One region of the Bacillus sp. iso_77 genome, then DNA from elsewhere that is predicted to be linked to it. Evidence: predicted binding sites of a transcription regulator. Region 1 holds the regulator's gene; the other holds the start of a gene.
What was found. Region 1 encodes LexA, which represses DNA repair genes until DNA is damaged. Its sites were predicted from a motif close to CGAACATATGTTCG; they were not measured.

Region 1 (10,316 bases):
GACGGGAAAGCAAAAGGGTTTGACGTGACAACGGCACCGCTTGATGATTATACTCGAAAGTTACCAGAGTCAGGCGCAGTTTTAATTGTAACGGCTTCATACAACGGTCATCCGCCTGATCATGCGAAACAGTTTGTGGATTGGGTGACGCAGGATGAGGAGCAAGATCTATCAAATGTGACATTTGCAGTCTTTGGGTGCGGGGATCGAAATTGGGCGAGCACGTATCAGCGTATTCCTCGTCTGATTGATGAAGCACTTGAAAGAAAAGGGGCGAAGCGTGTAACGGATATTGGTGAAGGCGATGCGGGCGGTGATATGGATGAAGATAAAGAAACATTCCAGAAGACAGTCTTCGATGAGCTTGCAAAAGAATTCAATTTAACCTTGCAGGAGAAACGCCAAGAAAAGCCAAACCTATCCATTGCATATACGAATGAGCTAGTGGAACGTCCTGTTGCTAAAACATATGGTGCCTTTTCAGCTGTTGTATTGAAAAATCAAGAATTACAATCTGAAAGAAGTACCCGCCAAACAAGGCATATCGAACTTCAGTTACCTGAAGGCAAGCACTATAAAGAAGGAGATCATATCGGAATCGTGCCAAAAAATAGTGCAACACTCGTTCAGCGAGTGACCGATCATTTCAAGCTGGATCCAGAGCAGCACATGATACTCTCTTCGGAAAAAGAAGCAAGTCATTTACCATTAAATCAGCCAATTCAAGTCGGAGAATTGCTGGCGTCACATGTAGAGCTGCAAGAGCCTGTGACACGTACTCAGCTAAGAGAACTTGCAAAATATACGGTATGCCCACCTCATCGTATTGAACTTGAACAAATGGCGGGAGAAATTTATCAAGAAGCTGTATTAAAGAAGCGTGTGACCATGCTTGATTTACTAGAACAATACGAAGCATGTGAACTGCCATTTGATCATTTTTTAGCCCTTTTACCAGGATTGAAGCCTCGTTATTACTCGATCTCCAGTTCGCCAAAGGTAGATGAAAAGAGGCTTAGTATCACAGTAGCTGTTGTGAAAGGAAAATCATGGAGCGGACGCGGTGAATACGCAGGCGTCGCATCAAACTATTTATGCGGACTGCAAGAAGGAGATGAAGTGGCCTGCTTCCTTCATGAAGCTCAAGCAGGATTCGAATTGCCGCCTTCTCCTGAAATACCAATGATCATGATTGGACCAGGAACAGGTATCGCCCCGTTTAGAGGGTTCATTCAGGCAAGGGAAGCATGGCAAAATGAAGGGAAGTCGTTAGGTGAAGCCCATCTTTATTTTGGCTGCCGCCACCCGCATGAAGATGATCTGTATTATGACGAAATGCAGCTTGCAGAACAAAAAGGAGTCGTCACCATCCACCGTGCTTACTCTCGCTACGAGGAGCAAAAAGTGTATGTCCAGCACTTCATTAAAAATGATGGAGCCAAGCTCATTGAATTGCTCGACAAAGGCGCCTACCTGTATATTTGCGGGGATGGAAAGGTCATGGCACCAGATGTCGAGGCAACACTTATTGAATTGTATCAGACTGAGAAACAGTGTGCGAAAGAAACAGCTGAACAATGGCTGACATCTTTAGCCAATGACAACAGATATGTAAAAGATGTATGGAGCTGATCATGTTGAAAAGAAGACAAAGGGCCTAAAATAAATCACATTTTAGCCCTTCGTCAACAATCTTGAAACCGCCAAAATGGCGGTTTTTCTTTTTTCATAGAGAGATCGCTAGAATAAATATTTGGAAGATACGAAACACCTAATTTACAAATGAAATATTTTGTAAAAAATAAGAATATTCTCTCATTTACTCCAATATGAAACAATCGTATCATTTTTGATATAGGACATAAAGGAGGAATATGATGAAAAAGGTGAAAAAATTAATCCCTTCACTACTCGTTTTTGGTGCTTTAAGTGTGCCTAGTTTTGCCCATGCAGCATCTGATTCAGTACTTACGTCTGATTATGACATGGTGACTTCTGACGGAAAGGTGATTTCTTCAGCTGACTTCCACAACGATATGAAAACCCCCTCATCCTTTGACAAAGTGGATGATCTCTCTTCTACTATTGGCGAAAAAGTAAAACCACTCACAAAATATTTAAAAGACTTTCAAACAAAAGTAGTCATTGGAGACGATGGTAGAACAAAAGTGACGAATACAAGAGTAGCACCCTACAACTCTATTGCTTATATTACATTTGGTGGGTCTAGCTGCACCGGAACACTCATTGCTCCAAACAAAATATTGACAAACGGACACTGCGTCTACAATACAGCCACAAGAAGCTATAGTGCAAAAGGGTCTGTCTACCCAGGCATGAATGACAGCACAGCCGTGAACGGCTCAGCAAACATGACCGAATTCTATGTACCAAGCGGATATATCAACACGGGGGCGAGTCAATATGATTTTGCCGTCATTAAAACAGATACGAACATTGGAAATACGGTCGGCTATCGCTCTATTCGTCAAGTGACAAATCTAACAGGTACAACGATTAAAATTTCTGGATATCCAGGTGATAAAATGAGATCGACTGGCAAAGTGTCACAATGGGAAATGTCAGGTCCAGTCACGAGAGAAGATACGAATCTCGCATACTATACGATCGATACATTTAGCGGAAACTCTGGCTCTGCGATGCTAGATCAGAACCAACAGATCGTCGGGGTCCATAATGCGGGTTATTCAAACGGAACGATCAACGGCGGACCAAAAGCGACTGCTGCCTTTGTTGAATTTATCAACTATGCGAAGGCGCAATAAAAATAGAACAATCAGCTTGTTTCCTTTACAGGGGACAGGCTTTTTTTATCGTCAAATGCAGAAAAGTTTCTTTTTTTGTTCATCACTATTTCATATTTACAAGCTATGCTGAATGAAATAAATGAAAAAGAAAGAAGAGATATGAGTGAAAAATAAAAAAATAGATATGATATTGTTGTTGATTTTATTGATTGCAGCTTTTCTCTACACTTATCAAATTTGGCAGAATGACAGTGCCAATCAATATTATTTAGCTGCAGTCAAAAGTATGTCCAAAAGCTTCCATCACTTTTTTTATGCCTCATTTGATGCGGCTGGATTCGTATCAATTGATAAACCACCCGTCGTTTTATGGATTCAAACCATCAGTGCACTTATTTTTGGCTTTCATACATGGAGTGTGATATTGCCGCAGGCACTTGCTGGAGTGGGGTCTGTTCTTCTTCTTTATCTCATGATAAAACCGGCTTTCGGTCAAGGTGCTGCAAGGGTGTCAGCGGCCGTTATGGCTCTCACGCCAATTGCCGCAGCTGTAAGCAGAACGAACAATATCGACAGTATGCTTGTCTTCACATTACTTGCGGGTACATATTTCTTGATGCGTGCTGTAAAAAGCGGAAAGATGCGCTGGCTTCTTATGGCCTTCGCTTTGGTAGCGGTAGGATTTAATATGAAGATGCTGCAAGCGTTTATGGTCGTTCCAGCATTTATTTTCTACTATTTTATTGCTGCTCGCGTACCGTTAAAAAAGAAAATTTTCTCTCTCTTATGCTCGATCGTCGTATTAGTCTGCTTATCTCTATCGTGGGCAGTTGCTGTAGATATGACAGCTGAAAGTGAGCGCCCTTATGTGGGAAGCAGCCAAACAAATTCAGTGTTAAAACTTGCCTTTGGTTATAACGGCACGGAACGGCTGCTTGGTCAGACGACAGGGAAATCCTTTGGTGACATGAATCAGCAAGCAGGTATGGTGATGCCAGACAATTCTGGATTAGGGAATTCGTCAGAGGATCAGTCAAACAGAAATCAGCCGCCTCCATCCCAAAATCAAATGATGCCACCTCAACATGGTTCAGGTAGTGGTTCTCCGCCTGGAAGTGCTGTAGGTCAACAAAGTATGAATATGTATGGCACTGGGAATCCCGGTATATTTCGTTTATTTCAATCTGCATTGTCAGGTCAAATCAGTTGGATGCTGCCGTTTGCTTTGTTTGGGCTTTTAGGGATGATCATCAGCTGGTGGAATGAGAGAAAAGCACAATTAAATGAATGGAAACAAACGATGTTTTGGACAGCATGGCTGATTCCTGCTGCCGGATTCTTTAGTATTGCGGGTTTCTTTCACCATTACTATCTCATTATGCTTGCCCCGCCTATTGCAGCACTATGCGGCATAGGAGCTAAGAAGATGGGAGAGTTATTTAAGGCAAACAAAGGAGTATCTGCGTATTTGCTTCCAGCAGCAATCGCTGTTACAGCCATCTTCCAAGGGTATATTTTGAGTAACTATACGACTCAAATCAGTAGTATTTGGATGTATGCCATTGCCATTGCGGGAACAAGTATCGCTATCCTATTGCTGATGTACAGAGAAAAACAATTGATCATGAAACGACTGCTCATCACTGCTTTGACAACGCTGTTACTGTTTCCAGGTTTTTGGTCCGCCACCCCAATCATATATGGTGGAAATGCTGTTCTTCCAGAGGCAGGTGTACAGCTGGCTAGTTCACGAGGTGGGAACATGTTTACATCTAGTGTCGATCAAGGCTTACTCACTTATTTAAAGGCTCATCAAACAGGTGAAACGTATTTATTTGCAACGCTTACGACTGTTACCGCAGCGCCATATATCATTGACGAAGATGAGAATGTCATGGCTTTAGGCGGTTTTAATGGGACAGATCCTATTTTGAATGTCAACAAATTAAAAGCACTTATTCAACAAGGAAAGGTGAAATACTTTTTATTACCAGACAATCAGTCATCAGCTAACAGCAAATTGGTTAGCTGGATTAAATCACATGGTACAGTCATCTCATCTGAAGAATATAAACGATCCACATCAGCTGAAGAGGGGATGCCATCCGAGATGTCTTCACAAAACGAAACATTATATAGAGTAGATGAAATATCTTAAGTAGAACAAGGCGAATGATGAAGAGATCATTCGTTTTTTCTTATGGATCAGTATCCAGGAAGATTCAGCTCATGTTTTTCACATGTCATCACTCAGCCACTCATACATTAAAAATGACTCATTCCCTTCAAGTCAACATCATTTCATCAAAAGTATGAGGAGGTCACGAGCTTTTGAAGATGAGAAAAGGCTGGATCGCTGCTGTCGTTCTTTGTTTTGTCATTTGGATGGGTGCGTTATTAGGTGGTTTTGGAGAGGATCGTTCCGCAAAAGGAGCAGATCGTTATGATCATGTGATTCAATTTCCTAAGGAACGGTATCCTGAAACAGGCAGTCATATTCAAGAAGCTATTCGAAAAGGGCACTCAGACGTGTGTACCATTGACCGAAATGGGGCAGATGCCCGCAGGCAAGAATCATTAAAAGGAATTCCCACAAAACCTGGTTTTGACCGGGATGAATGGCCGATGGCGGTGTGTCTTGAAGGAGGAAAGGGGGCAAGCGTTCAATATGTCAGTCCATCAGATAATAGAGGCGCTGGTTCATGGGTCGGGCATCAAATCAGCGGGTATCCTGACGGGAAACGAATTTTATTTATTGTCAAATAAACATAGACAAGAGGCTCCTTGAGAGGGGGCTCTTTTTGTTCAACAGGAGCGTATTCGAGCTAGCAGGTACAAAAGATTCAATGGTACAATCAATCCATCAGGTACAAAGACTGACAAGTAGAAAATGTGAAGGGACATATGCTTATGGAAAAGAACCGTGCATTATACGATTTTTTCATGCAACATGCAGAGAAACTGACTGAAACATGGTATGAATCAATTGAGGATGATGATCCAGAATCCATTTATCGTTCAACAGATTCCAGCATCATAGCAGAGCTTAAACGGCAAAATCAAGATTATTATCAGCATTTTATCCGCGCACTTATTGAAGACAAGACGTATTTACATACGAAATTTAAAAAATGGTCTGAAGACTTAGCAAGTGATCCGAAGCACTTGAACACACCATTAGATTACGTCGTGAGAGAATATATGTCCAATCAAAGAGTGGTTCTTCATTACTTAAAAGAGTTTATAAAACAGCATCAAGGTGATATTGACATTGATCGAATATTTTATTGGTATGATTTGATATCTGAGGCATTTAACATTTCAATTCATGTCTTTATTCAGCAATATGTGAAAAATACCACCAAAAAACTCGTTGCACAAAGAGACATGATTTATGAGCTGAGTTCTCCAGTCATTGTGTTAAAAAGTCATGTTGCCTTATTGCCTTTAGTTGGAGATATTGACACTGCGCGAGCAAAGATTATCTTAGAAAATACATTAAAACAGTGTTCGCAAAAAGGTGTTCAACATTTATGTATTGATTTATCAGGTGTCGTCATCATTGATACGATGGTAGCACATCAAATCTTTGATCTTGTCACGTCACTTCGGTTAATTGGGGTTGATACGACCATTTCAGGGATTAGACCAGAAATTGCTCAAACGGCTGTACAGCTTGGACTTCCTTTTAATGAATTTCAAACGGCTTCATCACTTGCTCACGCTTTAGATCGTATGACTGAATTTTCATCCATATAAAAACCAGGCCTAGTAAACGGCCTGGTTTTTATTTAGATCACAGCGTCAATTTTTGTTACTTTCCACTCGTTTTGTACTTTCTCGAAAGTGACAGTACGTTTTACTTTGCGTCCATCAAGTGTTGGAACTGTGAATTCGTATGTGCGGATTGTACTTTTCTTAGAGACGAGTTTAGGTGTTGCCTTATCCCAATTAAGCATATTGTCTCCGTCACCAACTGGCACAGCCATTTTTCCTTTATGAACGATGAACTGATAGTCTTTTAAACCGTGAGTAATGGCATCTTTTGTGAAAACTTGAGATAGATAGCTGTTTAGTTTTTTCTTTGTATCAAATGTTTTAGACAGGTAGTTGTAAGTCATATCTTTATAAGTAAATGATTTTAATTTGTAATCTGAATGCTCTTTAATGTTGTAGCCTGACATCGCACTCCAAAAGTGTTCTCTTGCATCAAGGGCAATATGTAACGCTTCTTTATTTGTCAAAGCGGCTGATTTTTTGGAAGCGGCCAGTGTTGTTGTTTGTAATGAGATCATAAGCATAATAGCGGTTAATAAAACAAATAATTTTTTCAAGGCGATTGCCTCCTTTTCTCAATGAAAACTTCTTATGTTACAAATGTTACAATAGTTACAGAGATATTACAAGTATTAAATCTAAATGTTTTTTATTTCTTTTCTTTCTATCTATATAACGTTTGAGGGAGACAAAAAGTTTTCATTTTTTTATTTTTTTCTTCCTCATTAGTATTTAACCGTTCTAAAGAAGAATAAAACGTCTTTTGGAAAGATTTCTATTTGTCTCCTCAACACTCTTTTTTTATGTATGACATATACTGTCGTGATGAATGTCTAAGAAAGTGGTGTTTAGTATGTATAATCCATATGAAGGTACGTGGAATGGGTACTTGTACGATCGGCAGGTACAAAGCATGCCGGCGTTTCCTATTTCTCAAGTTGGAGGATTTCCCGGTTTGCCATTCGGAGGGACTGGGCAAGGTGCAGGAGGACAATCGGTCCCGCCAGCCCCGCCGCAGCATATCATCTCGCAATATCAACAAGCAGTCTCTCAGCCTCAAAGTATGCAGCCGCTCATTGCGGGGCAGAGTGTAGGCGGAAGCCAGCAAACGGTTCAATTTGCAGCTGGATGTAATAGAAGGTGGACCATTGTGTTCCTTAGAAACGGTCAAGTATTTCTCATGTATGTTCTTTCCTCGCAGCCTTTTGGCCGTACAACGGGTTTCATATGGCCGAACTTTACATTTGGCTCGTTCCCAAGCTCCAGTATTCTTGCATATTCTTGTTCATAAAAGAAAAAGCCGGCTCTCATCAGCAATTGATGAAATACCGGCTTTTTTTAATGAATATTTCTAAATACGCCAATCACTTTACCTAGTATACTCACATTCTGTAAAATAATCGGTTCCATTGATGGATTCTCGGGCTGTAATCTAAAGTGTGTATCTTCCTTATAAAAACGTTTCACTGTTGCTTCATCTTCTTCTGTCATAGCCACCACAATATCTCCATTGTTGGCAGTGCTTTGCTGACGCACAATGACGTAGTCTTTGTCCAAAATACCTGCATCAATCATACTTTCTCCCATAATTTCAAGCATAAATACTTGTTCATCTGGCGCTGCAAAAGTTTCTGGAAGTGGGAAATATTCTTCTACATTCTCAACAGCCGTGATAGGCAAGCCTGCTGTGACTTTTCCGATGACTGGAACATTCATTACAGCGCTTTTTGGAATATTCATTTCCTCTTCATCTAGTACTTCGATCGCTCTAGGTTTCGTTGGGTCTCTTCTAATTAAACCTTTCGTTTCTAGTCTAGCTAAATGTCCATGGACAGTTGAGCTGGATGCTAGACCGACAGCTTCGCCAATTTCACGAACGGATGGGGGATAACCCTTGCTTTTTACTTCTTCTTTTATGAATTTCAGGATATCGAGTTGTCTTTTTGATAGCTTCGTCATCTTTTGCACCTCAAAACGTCAATTTTAAAGAAATTATAGCATGTTTTTCCTAACAGTACAAACATAGGTTCGAAAAAAACGTTTGACAGAAACGTTTGTTCGTATTTATAATGAGTGTCAGAAAGAACGAACACACATTCTATTAGGAGAGATGACATTATGAGGTTAAAGGAATCTATTATTTTTATTGGGCTATTCTCATTCATCGTTGGCATATTTCTCTCACTTATTGCAGTCACTAGCCATAATGATCCAAATCAATATGTTAAAATAGAGGTTCAATCAGGTGATACTCTTTGGGGATTAGCTGATCAAGTAAACGACAGTAAATCAATCGATAAAAATGCTTTTATTGACTGGGTAACTGAACACAATGATCTCGCTTCAACTGACATCCAGCCGGGAGATATCCTTGTGATTCCAGTTAAAAAAGAGCATCCAGTCGTATATCAACTTGCAACAGTACAGTAGAAAGGTCGATTGAAGACATGAATGCAATCATTTATGCGAGAGTAAGTACTGCCAAAGAAGAGCAAGAAACCTCGCTTAAAAGACAAGAAGAAGAACTGCTTGCTTTAGCTGCAGCGCACAAGATGAATGTAGTCAAAGTGATTAAAGAAAAAGCGAGTGGATACGATCTTGATCGTGACGGTGTTTTTGACATGCTGGCTGCGCTGAAAGAGGAAGAAATCGATGCTGTTCTCATTCAAGATGAGACACGCCTTGGAAGAGGGCAGGCGAAAATCGCTCTTCTTCATTGTCTGTTTAAAGAAAAAGTCAAGGTGTACAGCGTATTTCATAGAGGAGAGCTTGAGCTTTCAGAAGCAGACGAGATGGTCATTGAGATTGTAGGCGTTGTAGAAGAGTATCAGCGGAAAATTCATAATTTGAAAATTAAGCGTGGGATGAAAAAAGCTGTTGAGCGAGGGTATCAACCCGAACTAAATTTAAAACACCAAGAACAGGCGCCTGGCCGCGAACGTATTGAAGTACCGATTTCTGAAATTGTTCGATTAAGAAAAAACAACATGACATTCGCTGAAATTGCAGTGACATTGCAGGCACTTGGTTTTGACATTTCAAAAGCAACCGTCCATAGAAGGTACCAAGAATATGAAAAAGGGCTTGCGACTTAAAGCGTGATTTGTTGTAAAAATGACTGATATTTAGTAGTATGTAGAGAAAATGTTTTAAAGGAGTTTGTCATGATTTCTAAAGAACAGCTTGCAAGAATCAATGAGCTTTCAAAAAAGTCGAAAGAGGCCGGTTTGTCGGACGCTGAGAAAACAGAACAGAAGCAATTAAGAGAGGAATATTTAAAGGCTTTTCGTTCTTCTATGAAAAATACACTTAAAACCGTGAAAATCGTCGATCCAGAAGGAAACGATGTCACACCAGAAAAATTAAAAAGAGAAAGAGACCAGAATCTTCATTAAAGGTCATCATTTCTTTATTTTTGAAAAGATGGGAGGAATATTCTCATCTTTTTTCATATTTGCATAAGTTTTTAGGTGATCGATAAACTAAATGTGACAAAATCCTTCTTTTTCGGCGTGAAATAGTTGTGAAAAAAGGACAGTAGATTTATGATAATGGTGTACACAAGATACGGAAGGGGATTTATATGGAAACGATTGAATTGAAATCTATTGCAACAATACGTACTCTCTCCATAGACGCAATTGAAAAAGCGAATTCCGGTCACCCTGGAATGCCGATGGGCGCTGCACCAATGGCATACGCTTTATGGACGAATCACTTAAACGTAAGTCCGCAAAATCCAAATTGGTTTAACAGAGACCGTTTTGTGTT
Region 2 (10,316 bases), 540 kb from region 1:
AAAAAACTTATTTGTATAGGTTTTCAACACAAATGAATTTATGTATCTCTAATCAACATTTTTTAAAAAGTGTCTAAAGGAGGGGCCCATGATCAAAAAAGAGGATCGCCGTGTTGAGCGAACAAAAGAAACACTTCGTCAAACATTCAAAATACTAGTAAAAGAAAAAGGATATTCGCACGTAAAAGTGAAGGATATTGTGGAAAAGGCAAACTATAATCGGACGACGTTTTATGTGCATTATGAAAGTAAAGATGAATTAGCAGCAGATGTTATTCACCGGGAAATGGTCAATTTCGAATATGAATTTTGTAAGCCGACTCGTGAAAATCCACTGTTGGATTTAACTCGCATGAAACCAGAGGGCACCGATGTATTTCAATATATCGTTGAAAATCGCGACTATTATGATTTATTAGTGATGGAAGACCGAATTCCCCACATACAAGAACAATTGCTTAAGAAAATACAATATATCTTCCAAAATAGAATGTCATTTGTTAGTGATCAGTATGAAGAAATCAACGACAGTTATTTTGTCCAGTATCGTTCATACGGCATCTTTGGTTTTATCATTGAATGGATCAGAAATGACTACAATGCATCTCCCTCAGAAATGGCACGACGTATTATCAATTTATTATATATTCAATCCTCACTTATGATTCAGTTGAAAGATGAAGAAGCGATTATGAAAAGGTAATGTCAGATAAATTTGATATATGTAGAAAGATACTAATAGAAATAAGAGCGTCCTAAATTTATGACAGGCACAACGGCAAAAATTAAATTTTATTACAAATATGTCGATAAAAGGAGGGAAATTTAAGAGATGGAGGAAAGAAACGATGAAAAAAGGATTATTTTTAGTGCTTTTGACCATTTTTATGATGGTCACAATTCATCCGTTAAAAGCTCATGCAGCTGAGACAAATGGTTGGACGAAGCGAGCGGACTTACCGGAAGAGCGTATCGGAGCAAGTGTAGGTGTAGTTGACGGAAAAATATATGTATTCGGTGGAGCTAGCCAGCAGTCTAAGTTCAATGATTCAACATATATGTATGATCCTAAAACTGATTCGTGGACAGAAAAATCAGCGATGCCTAGGTCAAGAACAGGTGCTGCTTATGCGACAGTAGATAAAAAAATCTATGTCATTGGCGGTCTCTATGAAACGACTAAAACAGTTCATAGAACTATGGATGTTTATGATACAGAACTTGACCAATGGACAGAAGAACCGATTAAGATGCCTGATAAATTTATATATACATCCTATACAACAGGTGCCTTACGAGCTGTTACAGTTGGAGAAAAGATTTATATCGTATCCTCTTTATCATCCTATAAAGAAAACTTTTATTCCTATGATACGGTAAGTGGAGAGTGGGAATCTTTAGATAGTTCCCTATTAGTGAATCACCAAGGTAGAAGTATTTCAGAAATAAATGGGAAAATATATATTGCTGGTGGTGAGGCTAATGTTAGCCGAGGGAAAGATAAAGACATTTTAGAATATGATAGGTCGCTAGGGAAGTGGCAACGCTTAAAGGATGTGCAATTAAATTCTTTTGCCTATGAAGCTGCATATGCGACATATAATCATAAACTATTTATCATTGGTGGACAGCAAATTGGTGATAGATCTAGCAAATTATTAAAACAAGTTCAAATATTTGATCCACAAACTAGTCAAGTTAAAGATTCTTTATATGAAATCCCTGAAGGTAGAGTCGGATCTGTGGCAGTTATTGCTGATGATCAATTATATGTTATTGGTGGAAGAGACTATGCTGAATCAATTGGTAGTCATTCTGTCAAAAACAATTTTAAATCTGTTATCTCTATTCCATTAAAAGATCTGCAAAAAGTGTCAACGGATCAGGAGGAAACAAAACCAGGTGATGGCACAACAGAAGAACCGAAAGATCAGGACGGGACAAATCCAGGTGATGGCACAACAGAAGAACCGAGAGATCAGGACGGGACAAATCCAGGTGATGGCACAACAGAAGAACCGAAAGATCAGGACGGGACAAATCCAGGTGATGGCACAACAGAAGAGCCAAAAGATCAGGACGGAACAAAACCTGGTGATGGGTCAACCGAAGAACCGAAAGATCAGGATGGAACAAAGCCTGGGGAAGAATCAACAAAAGGTATACTTTCAATTACTATGATAAACGGACTGCAAAAGGATTATCTGCTCTCAATGAAAGAAATCAACAATTTTCTTAATTGGTATAAAGAAAGAAGCTTTGGAATCGGAATGAACTTTTATGAGATCAATGATGAACACAATAAAGGACCTTTCACAAGTAAGAAAGATTACGTGGTGTACCAAAATATCTTAATGTTTGATATCAAGCAATATTGATAAAATGAAAGCTGCTGATAATAGATTAGCAGCTTTTTATATTTTGTATTATTGTTAAAAATAGGATGAACATCATAAAAAAACAAGATATTTTTTTAAAAATCTGCTAAACATCCCATAACCACGTCCGATAATAGAATTGTCAGGGTTGTTAAGCCCTAGAATAAAGGACTTTTTTCAGACAAGGACGTCTGTCAGGTCCCACATACATGGAGGTAATAGGAAATGAGAATTAACCACAATATCGCAGCACTTAACACATTAAACCGTTTGTCTGCAAACAACGGTGCGAGCCAAAAGAACATGGAGAAACTTTCTTCTGGTCTTAAAATTAACCGTGCAGGAGATGACGCAGCAGGTCTTGCAATCTCTGAAAAAATGCGTGGACAAATCCGCGGATTAGAAATGGCTTCTAAAAACGCACAAGACGGTATCTCTCTTATCCAAACAGCTGAAGGTGCATTGACTGAAACTCATGCAATCCTTCAACGTATGCGTGAACTAACTGTTCAAGCAGGTAACACTGGTACTCAACAAACTGAAGATTTAACTGCTATTAAAGAGGAAATGGATGCATTAATCGAAGAGATTGATGGTATCTCTAACCGTACAGAATTTAACGGTAAAAAGTTACTTACTGGAGAATATGCAGTTAATACAACTACTCCTGCAGATCAAAAGGATTTGGTTTTCCAAATTGGTGCAAATGCTACGCAACAAATTAAAGTTAACATTGAAGCAATGTCTGCTGATGCACTTGGAACAGACGATACTTTAAATGTTTCTTCTTTAGATGTAACTAAATTTGCTACTAATGCACCTGATGTTGCAGCTGATGGCTATGATGCTCAATTAAAGATTGTTGACGATGCAATCAATCAAGTATCATCTCAACGTGCTAAACTTGGTGCAGTCCAAAACCGTCTAGAGCACACAATCAACAACCTTGGTGCTTCTGGTGAAAACTTAACAGCTGCTGAGTCTCGTATCCGTGACGTTGACATGGCGAAAGAAATGAGTGAGTTCACTAAGAACAACATTCTTTCTCAAGCTTCTCAAGCAATGCTTGCACAAGCGAACCAACAGCCACAAAACGTACTTCAATTACTACGTTAATGAAAGGCCCCTTAATGGGGCTTTTTTTTATGCTCTTTTTTCTTCGCTTTTTCTCCTTCTCTTCACTTGTGATTCTTTAATCCCTCTGTTAAATCATGAAAAACGACCTTTAAATTTGGCATACTCTAGCGAAACGATCATATTGAATGAGACTTTTCCCTTATTTATTCCTTTTTTGTTAAACATATTCCATTAAAGTTCGATAAATGGATTGTAAGGCTTACAGAAAAATTCTAATTTAGAACTTTTAGACATGGATGTCTAATTGGTTCAAACACATGGAGGTCATTTAATATGAGAATTAACCACAATATCGCAGCACTTAACACATTGAATCGTCTTTCTACTAACAACGGTTCAAGCCAAAAGAACATGGAGAAACTTTCTTCTGGTCTTCGCATTAATCGCGCAGGGGATGACGCAGCAGGTCTTGCGATCTCTGAAAAAATGAGAAGTCAAATCCGTGGTCTAGAAATGGCTACTAAAAACTCTCAAGATGGTATCTCTCTTATTCAAACGGCTGAAGGCGCATTGACTGAATCTCATGCGATACTTCAACGTATTCGTGAGCTTGTTGTTCAAGCTGGGAACACAGGTACACAGCAGGAAGAGGATTTGGCATCCATTCAAGATGAAATTTCAAACTTGCAAGATGAGATTACAAGTATTTCTACTCGTACAGAGTTTAACGGGAAGAAATTATTAGATGGAACTTATTCGTCTAAGGGTGCTGATGACGGTGGTGAGGCACAAAGCCTTGTATTCCAAATCGGTGCAAACGCAACACAACAAATTACACTTAACATCGAAAACATGGGTGCTTCAGTTTTAGGTACAGATGGGACGGCTGAAGGTGAAGATGGAGCCGGTTCTGTTGCTGGAATCGATGTGACAAAATTTATTAGTGCAAGTGGTGAAGATGGCGAGGAAGCTGCTGGATTTGATGCACAACTTGGTATTATTGAAACAGCTATTAAGCAAGTGTCTGCTCAGCGGTCTAAGCTTGGTGCAGTACAAAACCGTCTAGAGCACACAATCAACAACCTTAGCGCTTCTGCTGAAAACTTAACAGCTGCTGAGTCTCGTATTCGTGACGTTGATATGGCGAAAGAAATGAGTGAGTTCACAAAGAACAACATTCTTTCTCAAGCGTCTCAAGCAATGCTTGCACAAGCGAACCAACAGCCACAAAACGTACTTCAATTATTACGTTAATTAAAAGCCCCCTTTGAGGGGCTTTTTTTATGTTGATTTTAGCAACAGATGTAATTGAAAATCTGGAACAGCTTCATAGAAGAAAGCTCGATTTAATTCATCATTCTTTTGATCCCACCTCTGCCACCAGTTGCGGACCTCACCAGTGGAGTCAGCTTGAATCATGTCTTGCAGCTGCTCTAGGTTGATGATTTTTCTCGGTTCTATTAAGAATGAATGCATACGATGATACGCCTCAAGGCATTTAGGTTGTTTTGTTTGAACGGCATATTGTACATAATAATTGAAAAATTCTTGTACAAATGTCAGATGGGAAATGGGGGTTCCTTTTAACTCGACGCCTTCCCATGCCATATCTGCAATTGCACAGAGCCACCAGCCAAGCTCATTGGCGTGCTGCATTTGTTGTAAGGTATGCCGTTCAAAAGAAATAAGCCTATCTTCTTGTGCTTGTTTGAGCATACGCTCAAGTGTTTGTGCCTCAAGAGCTGCCTTTGTCATTCCCTGACCATGTATTGGATCTAATGTGCATAAGGCATCACCCATGACCAATAAGCCGCTTGGCCAATCTTCCATTTGTTCATAGTGGTTTCTGACACAAGCCGGAACTCTAAATCCTTTTGGTTTCGTATAGGGAATTAAATGAGTGATGGCTTCTGCTATAGAGGGATTGGTCAGCCTAGCGGTCTCTACATCAAACTGATTAGCGTCCGTTGTTGGATAATGAGAGCCGCCAGCTGCTGAGAGAAGAACCGCTACTAAATCATGATCTACTCGTTCAAACAGTCCTGTTGGAATTTTCTTATTTGGCTGTCCAACGATGACCATTGGTTCCAGATTCGGTGCCTCAGGTGGTATTTGGTAGTATCTCGTGCTATAGCCAAGAGACACGATTAGCTCATCTGTCTGCGGCAAGGTTCGTCCTGCGCTTTTCAGCCATTTTGGCAATTTAGACATTCTTCCAGACGTATCAATGACTAAGTCCGCACTTATTTTGTTGATGATTCCAGGCTTTATCCTCCGATCTTTGACCTGTAATCCACTCACTTTAGTCGTTTCTTCTTCAAAAAGAAGAGCGATCGCTTCATGTTTTTCTAAAAATTGAACACGATCCTCACGTAACATTCTTTGCATCAGCACCCACTCTAGCATGGCACGTCGTGTGACAGCTGTTTCTTCAGTATCGGTGAGTACTAACTCGCCATCTTTTGTCATAAAGCGAGATGTCTGATGCCATGTGTTGTACCCGCCCAATTCTAGTAATTCTTTTGTATAACCAGGAAATAGACGTTCCACTATTTGTTTGCCTAGTGGCAGCATTCTATGTGGATGAAAAGCTTGAGGCGTGCCAAGACGATTTTCAGGAGCGTCTGGCAATTCGTCCTTTTCAATGATCAATACTTCAAGGTAAAAACTTGATAAAACCTTTGCAGCGAGCATTCCCGTTATTCCGCCTCCGATGACGATCGCCCGCTCATACTTCATGGGTTGTGTCACAACATGCGCCTCCAGTGAATATATAAAATGGTTACATGACCATTTCATCATATGTTGATTTTCTAAGTATAGCAAATTCTCGTTTTTTTGAATATAGAAAGGAATTGGCATACTTTTTACTCGTAAATATGAAAAAAACTTCAATCTTGATCATTATTTTTAAAAAACAATAATCAAATTTAAGAGGAATGACCGATAAATACATTAAGGGGGTAGAGAAGATGGATATACTACAGAGTATTGTAACAGCAGCACCTTATATGATGAAGATTTTAAAAGATGAAGTGACGATGGGGGTCATTGATCGAGAAAAATTCTTGCTGTATTTGCCATCAAAAGATGTGGATTTTCAAATACGGACAGGAGATCCCATTAAACCAGATGATCAGAATATGAAAAATGCGCTTAGAGGCGAAACATCAAGTACATTTGTACCTGAATCGGTGTATGGGACGCCTTTAAATGCAATGGGATTGCCGATTTTCGATGAAAATCAACAAGTCATTGGTGCAATCGCTTTAGGTTTTCCGCTTAAAAATCAAATAGAGCTTGAGGCGTATATGGAGTCATTGAACGACATCATTCAAAGTATTCAAGAAAAAGTGCATGTGGTGGCGGCTCATTCAGAAGAGCTCTCTGCGACAAGTGAGGAAATGACATTCCAAACACAGCAAACACTTGAAAGCTCGAAAAAAACTTCAGATATTACAAAAATGATCAAAGGTATCTCTAAACAAACGAGTTTGCTAGGATTGAATGCTTCAATTGAAGCGGCCAGGGCAGGGAAAGAGGGGGCGGGTTTTAGTGTGGTAGCGAGCGAGGTTCAAAAACTCTCAAGCGAAACCTCACGTGCAACAGAAAACATAGAAAGCTCATTGCAAGGGATTTCCTCTAATATACATACGTTACTTGAGAGTATGGGCCATATGAAAGGGTCATCTTCAGAACAGGCTTTATTAGTGACGGAGTTTAGTGAAATTGTAGACAGGTTGACGACGGTTAGCAAAGAAATGAAAGAATTTATGCAAAAGGTGATGTCAACGTAAAAAACGAATCCAAAAAGGGTTCGTTTTTTTGCTGGCTCGTTATTTTCTATTTTTCTGATCAAAGCGATAATCGTATGTTTCACCTTTGACCACATTTAAAAACTCATGTCCAATTTGAACGAGCTGTGCATTTTCCCATTTGATCAGAGGATCTTTATCAGGGTACTTCCAGTAGATTGTTTTTTTGTGATGGGTGAGTTTGTTTTCAATTTCTGCTCTGACCGCATTCTCTTTTAGTTTTCCTCCGCTATGTCGATATGTGTTAATGGTATAGGTTCCATCAGGTGATGATATCGAGCGGATGAATGTTCCGTGAGACACGCCTTGAAGAGAGAAGCATTTCCAGTAAATAATTCCGGCGAAGCTAAGACATAAGATGGCAAGGATGATGGTGGTTTTCTTTTTAAACATGAATTCCTCCAGGTGTAGATCGCAATATTCTAATATATGAGAGAGATTACAAAAAGATTCATATAGTCCAAAAGTTCTATTCATTTCAATTATCGGTCATTTTTTCTCAACATTCAACAGTTAGCCCGTAAAGATAAGGAAAATTTAAGGATGCATTCAGATCACACTGGTTATTCGAAAACACTTTACAAAAGAATTTGCGATCAGTAGACTTATGCTCATATAGAGAAATGGGGCAGATGGAATGAATCAAATCATAGATACGTATCAAAATTATGAAGAGCTTTCCGCTCATGAAAGAAAAGGGATCGACTATCAGATTCTTCATCAGCGGAAAGGGGATCAGCTTCTCGTCCTGTCACCTCATGCGGGAGGAATTGAATCTGGCGTGAGCGAGCTGGTCCATGAAGTAGCAACCGATTATTCTATGTATTTATTCGAGGGCCTTAAAGTGAAAGGCAATCATGTTCTTCATATTACGAGCACACGTTTTGATGAGCCGATTTGTCTTTCTCAAGTGCATACACATCATTATACGTTTGCACTCCACGGCTATGGAGAAACAGACGTCCTACAAACTTTAGTTGGCGGTACCGACAGGGAAAAAGCTGCTGAAACAGTGAAGTGTCTCACACAAAATGGCTTCCATGCCTTACTTTTATCTGAATCGGATCAATTTGCTGGAACACATCCTCAAAATATTAATAATCAATGCCTCACAGGAAAAAGTGTTCAAATTGAAATTAGCCAAGCTCAGAGAAGAGCTTTCTTTCAAGACTTTAGGCGGAGCCGTAGGCGTGATACACAAACCGAACAATTTTATCAATACACAAATGTACTGAAACAAGTGTTAAGCCTTTATGAATAAACTTCTGACGTCACGTGTGCAGACGCTTTTGTTTGATACGCAACTTCATTTTCTGCGACCTTGCCTGCTCTCATTAAATAAGAAGTGAATTCTTTTTGAAATTGAATGCCGGCTCTTCGCTGTTCAAATAGAGCAAGCCGTTTTTCAGCAAAATCCCGAGTGACATGAAATGTTTGAGCAATATGCAAAATGGCTTGCTGCCTAAGGTTTGGGAGCGTCATTTGCAGCAGCATAAAAGTCGGAACACAAAAGTGATACATGAATTGTTTTGCTTGAAACTCTTGCAGTTCTCGAAAGAGCTTGTGCATGTTAAAATGGTTGCCTGTATGCTTCAGCACATGACAAAGCTCGTGGGCGAAATCCTGCCACTGTTCTTCTGACGATAAGGCTCTGTTTAAAATAATACTGTAAAGACCTTGATGTTTGATCATCATGCTGCCAGTATCCTCGTAGTGTACCCATACATGAAATTCAGCGGCGATCCTATGCATGTCTACATAGGCAGGACCGCTTATTTGCAGTTGAGTGTATAACCGTTTAATATCTTCTTCTAAATGGGTTAAAAAATAAGTCATGTCAAAACCTCCATACAAACGTATGTTCTATTTTTGCCGTAAAAGAAAAGTCCATATAGGACTAAATGGCTAATAAAGCTATCGCTTACTTTTTATATCGGCTTGTTTTTAACAATTTTAACATAAAATCAAAGAAAATTGGAAGTTTTTCCTGTTTTTTATTCTATTTTTTTATATTTTACAAAGATAAAACGGCGATTGAATTCAAATTTTACCATAGTCTTATGACGAAAACAAACAAATTTGTCTTACGTTTGCCACCGATTGATGAGCAAGATCAAACATCAATTTAACAAAAAGGAGTGCAAAACATGGTACAAATTTATCAAGATTTTATTCCAGTTGGAAACGGAAATCGGCCAGGATATGCTATGACGCCGCTTTATGTAACTGTGCATAACACAGCCAATACATCTAAGGGAGCTGACGCAAAAAATCACGCGGCATATGTCAAACGCTCAACAACAGAGGTAAGCTGGCACTTTACAGTGGATGACAAGGAAATTTTTCAGCATCTCCCTTTAAATGAAAATGGATGGCATGCTGGGGATGGACATGGAGATGGCAACCGAAAATCGATTGGCATTGAAATTTGTGAAAATGAGGATGGAAACTTTCAACAAGCTGTCAAACATGCCCAGTGGCTTATTCAAAAGCTTTTAAAAGAACATGGCATTCCATTAGCAAATGTGGTGACGCATCAGCATTGGTCAGGAAAAACATGTCCACGTCTGCTGCTAGCTACATGGGATGAATTTAAAAGAGGAATTGAGACTGCAGGTGATCCGGAAACGGTTATCACATATGTGGTGAAAAGCGGGGATACGCTAACGAGTATTGCCAAAGCCCATAGTGTCACAGTGAGTGATTTACAGACATGGAATCAGATTAGTGACCCGAACATGATTCGAGTTGGACAAGTTCTCAAGATTTATCATGCAGAAGAAAAGCTCAGTTATGAACTGCCGGATGGGGTGTTAAAGGTGACATCACCTCTGACAAAGGGGGAGCATGTACGTCTCGTCCAAAAAGCGCTTGCTGCTGTGTATTTTTATCCTGACAAAACAGCTGTAGATAAGGGCATTGATGGCGTTTATGGGGAAAAAACAGCCAATGCCGTCGCGCGATTTCAACTGATGAATGGTCTAACAAGTGATGGAGTATACGGTCCTAAAACAAAAGTGAAGTTGCTTCAACTATTAAATCAGTG

Region 2: a site for LexA is predicted at 9,122-9,135, ahead of AC0VYC_RS06035 (ImmA/IrrE family metallo-endopeptidase). Genes of this name have one in related genera too.

What each region holds. Positions count from the first base shown of each region.
Region 1 is NZ_CM149683.1:1,729,610-1,739,925, forward strand. Features, by position in the region: gene AC0VYC_RS08735 (bifunctional cytochrome P450/NADPH--P450 reductase) at 1-1,632, shown strand, start outside; gene AC0VYC_RS08740 (trypsin-like serine peptidase) at 1,878-2,786, shown strand; gene AC0VYC_RS08745 (glycosyltransferase family 39 protein) at 2,932-4,926, shown strand; gene AC0VYC_RS08750 (NucA/NucB deoxyribonuclease domain-containing protein) at 5,154-5,534, shown strand; gene AC0VYC_RS08755 (STAS domain-containing protein) at 5,679-6,527, shown strand; gene AC0VYC_RS08760 (IseA DL-endopeptidase inhibitor family protein) at 6,560-7,102, opposite strand; gene AC0VYC_RS08765 (hypothetical protein) at 7,399-7,836, shown strand; gene lexA (transcriptional repressor LexA) at 7,884-8,504, opposite strand; gene yneA (cell division suppressor protein YneA) at 8,664-8,975, shown strand; gene AC0VYC_RS08780 (YneB family resolvase-like protein) at 8,993-9,640, shown strand; gene AC0VYC_RS08785 (DUF896 domain-containing protein) at 9,710-9,940, shown strand; gene tkt (transketolase) at 10,129-10,316, shown strand, end outside.
Region 2 is NZ_CM149683.1:1,190,193-1,200,508, forward strand. Features, by position in the region: gene AC0VYC_RS05995 (TetR/AcrR family transcriptional regulator) at 89-703, shown strand; gene AC0VYC_RS06000 (Kelch repeat-containing protein) at 849-2,378, shown strand; gene hag (flagellin Hag) at 2,604-3,494, shown strand; gene hag (flagellin Hag) at 3,789-4,709, shown strand; gene AC0VYC_RS06015 (NAD(P)/FAD-dependent oxidoreductase) at 4,737-6,206, opposite strand; gene AC0VYC_RS06020 (methyl-accepting chemotaxis protein) at 6,428-7,252, shown strand; gene AC0VYC_RS06025 (DUF5412 domain-containing protein) at 7,292-7,663, opposite strand; gene AC0VYC_RS06030 (poly-gamma-glutamate hydrolase family protein) at 7,908-8,531, shown strand; gene AC0VYC_RS06035 (ImmA/IrrE family metallo-endopeptidase) at 8,522-9,106, opposite strand; gene AC0VYC_RS06040 (N-acetylmuramoyl-L-alanine amidase) at 9,418-10,316, shown strand, end outside; gene AC0VYC_RS06045 (hypothetical protein) at 10,306-10,316, opposite strand, start outside.